One region of the Enterobacter sp. UNJFSC 003 genome, then DNA from elsewhere that is predicted to be linked to it. Evidence: predicted binding sites of a transcription regulator. Region 1 holds the regulator's gene; the other holds the start of a gene.

Evidence for each region. The regulator Fur, encoded in region 1, represses iron uptake genes when iron is present. The targets are predictions, from matches to a motif close to ATAATAATGAGAACNACTATCAA.
Region 2: the regulator Fur is predicted to act here: its motif matches at 1,468-1,490, upstream of feoA (ferrous iron transporter A).

What each region holds. Positions count from the first base shown of each region.
Region 1 covers NZ_JBAKHK010000017.1:48,044-51,465, forward strand. The annotation lists gene ybfF (esterase) at 1-40, shown strand, start outside; gene ybfE (LexA regulated protein) at 169-456, shown strand; gene fldA (flavodoxin FldA) at 612-1,142, shown strand; gene fur (ferric iron uptake transcriptional regulator) at 1,434-1,880, shown strand; gene chiQ (ChiQ/YbfN family lipoprotein) at 1,976-2,302, opposite strand; gene chiP (chitoporin) at 2,348-3,422, opposite strand, start outside.
Region 2 covers NZ_JBAKHK010000008.1:123,701-127,122, reverse strand. The annotation lists gene V5P19_RS17625 (Tex family protein) at 1-1,255, shown strand, start outside; gene feoA (ferrous iron transporter A) at 1,531-1,758, shown strand; gene feoB (Fe(2+) transporter permease subunit FeoB) at 1,789-3,422, shown strand, end outside.

The sequences.
Region 1 (3,422 bases):
GCGCGCTATCCGTCGCTATCTTTCTGATACGGCAAATTGATTAAAAAGAAAGCGACTGGAAGGCTGCGGGCTTCCAGTCGTTGGCGTGCCGATTTCGGTGATGTATGATGGCGCGCTTATCGCCCGGGCAATAGCAGGGCGGCTTGTTTCCCCCGAAGTCTCAGAATCATGGCCAAAGAACAAACGGACCGTACGACACTAGATCTGTTCGCGAATGAGCGTCGACCGGGACGACCGAAAACGAATCCGCTTTCGCGCGATGAACAGCTGCGTATTAATAAACGCAACCAGCTTAAACGCGATAAAACTCGTGGGCTTAAGCGTGTCGAACTGAAGCTGAATGCTGACGCCGTCGATGCGCTGAATGAACTGGCTGACGCGCGTAATATCAGCCGCAGCGAGCTGATTGAAGAGATGCTGATCGCCCAACTTGAACTGTTGCGCGGCAAGGCATAAGTCTGAAAATTCCCTTTATTTCCCATTTCATGTAGCACAGAGTGCAGTCCTGCGTGATAGCTGTTTCCGCAGGGTTGCCTGTTCTGCTATTATTGCCCTTATCCGTGGACAAATTGTGCCACCATACTATTAAGTTTCAAGAGGTTATTTTACTCATGGCAATCATCGGCATTTTCTTCGGCAGTGATACCGGCAATACCGAAAACATCGCAAAAAACATTCAAAAACAGCTCGGTAAAGACGTTGCCGATGTGCACGACATCGCCAAGAGCAGCAAAGAAGACCTCGAAGGTTATGACATCCTGCTGCTGGGCATTCCGACCTGGTACTACGGTGAAGCGCAGTGTGACTGGGACGATTTTTTCCCAACGCTGGAAGAAGTAGACTTTAACGGAAAGCTGGTTGCGCTGTTTGGCTGTGGCGATCAGGAAGACTACGCAGAATACTTCTGTGACGCGCTGGGTACCATCCGCGACATCATTGAGCCGCGCGGCGCGGCGATTGTCGGCCACTGGCCAACGGCAGGCTACCACTTTGAAGCCTCTAAAGGTCTGGCAGATGACGATCACTTTGTCGGCCTAGCGATTGACGAAGACCGCCAGCCAGAACTGACCGCGGAGCGTGTTGAAAAATGGGTTAAGCAGGTTCGTGAAGAGTTGAACCTGGACGATATCCTTAACGCCTGATAACCCTGCGGCGCAACTCCGGTTGCGCCCGTTGTCCAGGTGAAACCGATTAAATTAATTGCTACAAACTTTTAACTTTTCCGTTCAGACCTGTACAATATCCCCCAGGTAGAAAGTGGGAGCCATCGAATAAGTTTGTCGGTGAGACCACGTTTTTATAAGCATACTTTGCTTGAGACTTGCAGTTTTCATTTAGGCATGGCAGTTCTATAATGAGACGCATTATCCCAAGTGCATTTTCTGTCACTTCTTCTTTAGAAGTGAATCGTTTAGCAACAGGACAGATTCCGCATGACTGACAACAATACCGCATTAAAGAAGGCTGGCCTGAAAGTTACGCTTCCTCGGTTAAAAATCCTTGAAGTGCTTCAGGGTCCAGACAATCACCATGTCAGTGCGGAAGACCTTTATAAGCGTCTTATCGATATGGGTGAAGAAATTGGGCTGGCAACCGTTTATCGTGTGCTGAACCAGTTTGATGACGCAGGCATTGTTACCCGTCATAATTTTGAAGGCGGTAAATCTGTTTTCGAACTGACCCAACAGCACCACCACGATCATCTGATCTGCCTCGACTGCGGCAAGGTCATTGAATTTAGCGATGATTCTATTGAATCACGCCAGCGTGAAATCGCTGCTCGTCATGGTATCCGCCTGACCAACCACAGCCTGTACCTTTATGGTCACTGTACAGAAGGCGATTGCCGCGAAGATGACCATGCGCATGACGCAAAATAAGCTCGCTTTCATACTCTGAGCCAGCCGTAAGGTTGGCTTTTTTTTGCCAAAAAAAAGCCCGGCAGCGAATGCTTGCCGGGCATAGAAATCGCGAATTAATTGTTACTGCTGCGAATTTCCTGCCAGATCTTATCGCAACGCTTTGTCACTTCCTGATCGTTACCCGTTTTACGCGCCTGGATACAGGCCTGATAATCCATCACGCGAACATTTTCCTGCGTAGCAAACTGCTCATGCGCCTTCTCTTTCTTCAGCACATTGAGCACGCTCTGGCAGGCCTCGATTTTCTCTGGCGAACCTTCCGCTGTATTCATGCAAGCACTGTACGCCTCTTTCAGCCGCGTATCTTCTTTCGGCGCCTGAGGTTGAGTGCAGGCCACCAGCCCCGATGCCAGCAACGATACGATGACGATTTTTTTGATCATGTTGGTCTCCATCCCGGCGGGACACGCCCGCCGGAGCGTTCATCAGAAGATAGTGAATGGGGCGATAACCATGAATTTCACGTCACGTTCATCCTGAAAGATGTTGCCGTAACCGCCCGCGTAGCTCGGGATATCGGAATGGTTGTCGTACTGAGTGAAGTGCAGTTTGAACATGGTCCCCTTCGCGCGGCCATCCTGCAGGGTGTAGATTGCGTCCAGGCTGTATGCTGATTCTTTCAGACGATAGTTAGGATCGTAGTAGGCATCCGGTGTGGCCATATCGGCAGGCTTCGCGTCCCAGGCATAAGCATAAGATGCACCCACCGCCCAGCCAGGCAGATTCCAGTTTTTCAGGTCGTACATCGCGCCGAAGAAGACCGCTTTTTCGCCGTCGGCGTTGAAATCAGAACGGTTGTCCCACCAGATATCGAGACGACCGTTTGAAGAGGCATATGTTGGGGTCATACGCTGCAGGAAGTAGCCCTGCTGCCCTTCCGCCTTCACCCATGTCCCTTCCAGACGTAAATCAACCTGACCCACTTTGTAACCGAAGGTCAGCGCCTGCAGCCAAGCAGTACCATCATAAATATCGTTAACGGTGCCATTGCTGGCTTTATCCCGCGTGCCGTAGAACTGGTAACTGGTGCTTAACGGCCCCCCAACGATATCGAACTTGTAGCTCGCTTTCGCAAAATACTGATCGATATACCCTTCAGCCTGACCAAATGCGGCCTCTAGCACCAGATCGTTTTTGAAATCGTACTTCGCGCCCAGCGAGTGGAGATAATCTACTTTGTTTTTTTTATCGTTCTGATAGAACTTGTCCATCTCAATGTGCCACGGCGCTTTGTATTCGTTGGTCCACATATAGGAGAAGCTCAACGCACCGGCATCGCCATAGTCAAAGTTGGCACCGGCTTCCGCACCCTGATAAGTACCTGGCATAAAGCTCCAGTGCGGTGCTAACAGCGTCTGACCGGTTGGCTGGATATAGCCTCCACGCGCCCATACCGGACCATATTTGAATTTTGCCGCGGCCTTATACAAGCTGATACCGCTTTTATCACCGGACCAGTCTTCTTTATACGCTTTGTTACTTGAGGAGAAAGCAATTTCG
Region 2 (3,422 bases), on a different contig from region 1:
GCACACCGGCCAGGCAGCAAAAGCGGCCGTCGTCGTTGCTGCTCTGTGCGAAAAGTACAACGTTGAGCTGGTCGCTATCGGTAACGGTACGGCGTCCCGCGAAACCGAGCGTTTCTATCTTGACGTGCAGAAGCAGTTCCCGAAAGTGACGGCCCAGAAGGTGATCGTCAGCGAAGCGGGTGCATCCGTTTATTCCGCCTCTGAACTGGCCGCGCTGGAGTTCCCGGATCTGGACGTATCCCTGCGTGGTGCGGTCTCGATTGCACGTCGCCTGCAGGATCCGCTGGCGGAACTGGTGAAAATCGATCCGAAATCCATCGGTGTGGGCCAGTATCAGCACGATGTGAGCCAGACTCAGCTGGCGCGTAAGCTGGATGCGGTCGTAGAAGACTGCGTTAACGCCGTCGGCGTTGACCTGAACACCGCTTCCGTTCCCCTGCTGACCCGCGTGGCGGGCTTAACCCGCATGATGGCGCAGAACATTGTTGCCTGGCGTGACGAGAACGGCCAGTTCCAGAACCGCCAGCAGCTGCTGAAGGTTAGCCGCCTGGGCCCGAAAGCCTTTGAACAGTGTGCGGGCTTCCTGCGCATCAATCACGGCGATAATCCGCTGGATGCGTCCACCGTTCACCCGGAAGCGTATCCGGTAGTTGAACGCATTCTGGCTGCCACCCAGCAGGCGCTGAAAGACCTGATGGGCGACAACAGCGCGCTGCGCAACCTGAAAGCGGTTGATTTCACCGACGAACAGTTCGGTGTGCCAACGGTGACCGACATCATCAAAGAGTTGGAAAAGCCGGGCCGCGATCCGCGCCCAGAGTTTAAAACCGCGACCTTCGCGGACGGTGTCGAAACGATGAATGACCTGTTGCCGGGTATGGTGCTGGAAGGTGCTGTCACCAACGTCACCAACTTTGGTGCGTTTGTCGATATCGGCGTGCATCAGGATGGTCTGGTGCATATCTCCTCCCTTGCCGACAAGTTCGTCGAAGACCCGCACACCGTGGTCAAAGCAGGCGATATCGTTAAGGTGAAAGTGCTGGAAGTGGACCTGCAGCGCAAGCGTATCGCCCTCACTATGCGTTTGGACGAGCAGCCGGGTGAAACCAATGCTCGTCGTGGCAGCAATGGCGGTGGTCGCGAGCAGCAGCGTCCGGCAGCAAAAGCGGCAAAACCGCGCGGGCGTGATGCTCAGCCAGCGGGTAATAGCGCGATGATGGATGCGCTGGCGGCGGCGATGGGTAAAAAACGCTAACCCCTCACCCTCTCCCCATAGGGGAGAGGGTGCAATAGGGTACCGTAATATATGAAACCGATTGCACATCCATATTTAAACCACAAATTATCACTTCGTTAACAAATATCCCTCTTCTCTGAATCTCCGCATTTCAGTAAATATTGAGCAAGGTCAAACAGGCCGTAAATTAATACCGCAAACAACATTCCGTCACAGTTTTATTATTGCTGATACAAACTATTCTCATTATCATCGCATAGTAGATTATTTAACCTCTTGTGAAAGTAGGCGCTATGCAATTCACTCCAGACAGTGCATGGAAAATTACCGGTTTTACCCGCGAAATTAGCCCGGCCTATCGGCAAAAACTGCTGTCGCTGGGCATGCTGCCAGGCTCGTCATTCCAGGTCGTGCGCGTTGCCCCGTTAGGCGATCCTGTTCATATCGAAACCCGACGCGTCAATCTGGTTCTGCGTAAGAAAGACCTCGCATTAATAGAAGTCGAAGCCTTATCCCAATAACACGCCAGCGGTTTCAGTGAGTCTAAAACAATGAAAAAATTAACTATTGGCTTAATTGGCAATCCTAATTCCGGCAAGACAACATTATTTAATCAGCTCACGGGCGCACGTCAGCGTGTCGGTAACTGGGCGGGCGTGACGGTTGAACGCAAAGAAGGTCAGTTCTCGACAACAGATAATCAGGTCACCCTGGTGGATCTGCCCGGCACCTATTCGTTAACCACTATTTCGTCACAAACCTCTCTCGATGAACAAATCGCCTGCCACTATATTTTGAGCGGCGATGCAGACCTGCTCATCAACGTGGTTGATGCCTCCAATCTTGAGCGCAACCTGTACCTGACGTTACAGCTGCTGGAGCTGGGTATCCCCTGCATCGTGGCGCTGAACATGCTCGACATAGCCGAAAAGCAAAAGCTACGCATTGATATTGATGCGCTTTCTTCGCGTCTGGGCTGCCCGGTGGTTCCGCTGGTCTCTACGCGCGCACGCGGTATTGATGCCCTGAAACTTGCCATAGACCGTCATACGGGCAACGCCAGCGTGGAGCTGGTGCACTATGCGCAGCCCTTACTGCGTGAAGCCGATAAGCTGGCGCAGGCAATGGATAAATCCATGCCCGCCAAACAGCGCCAGTGGCTGGGCCTGCAGATGCTGGAAGGGGATATCTACAGCCGTGCCTACGCCGGCAATGCCGCAGATAAGCTGGACGTTGCGCTGGCGCATCTGAGCGACGAGCTGGATGACCCGGCGCTGCACATCGCCGATGCCCGTTATCAGGCCATCGCCGCAATTTGTGACGTGGTCAGTAATGCCCTGACTGCCGAGCCGAGCCGCTTTACCGCCGCGGTGGATAAGGTGGTACTCAATCGCTTCCTCGGCCTGCCGGTGTTTTTACTGGTGATGTACCTGATGTTCCTGCTTGCCATCAACATCGGCGGGGCGCTACAGCCTGTTTTCGATGCCGGTTCCGTTGCAATCTTCGTGCACGGCATCCAGTGGGTGGGTTACACCCTGCATTTCCCGGAATGGCTGACCATCTTCCTCGCCCAGGGTATCGGGGGCGGGATCAATACCGTCCTGCCGCTGGTACCGCAAATCGGCATGATGTACCTGTTCCTCTCTTTCCTTGAAGATTCCGGCTACATGGCGCGCGCGGCTTTCGTGATGGATCGTCTGATGCAGGCGCTGGGCCTGCCGGGGAAATCCTTCGTTCCGCTGATTGTCGGCTTTGGCTGTAACGTGCCGTCAGTCATGGGCGCACGCACGCTGGACGCGCCGCGAGAACGTCTGATGACCATCATGATGGCGCCGTTTATGTCCTGCGGTGCGCGTCTGGCGATCTTCGCGGTTTTCGCGGCGGCCTTCTTTGGTCAGCAAGGGGCGCTGGCGGTCTTCTCGCTGTACGTGCTGGGCATCGTCATGGCGATCCTGACCGGCCTAATGCTCAAGCATACCATCATGCGCGGCGAAGCATCGCCGTTCGTCATGGAGCTGCCGGTGTATCACGTGCCGCATCTCAAAAGCCTGGTGATCCAGACCTGGCAGCGCCTGAAAGGTTTTGTGCTGCGCGCCGGTAAAGTGATCGTCATCGTGAGCATCTTCCTGAGCGCGCTGAACAGCTTTACGCTGAGCGGCGAGGCGGCGGATAACATCAACGACTC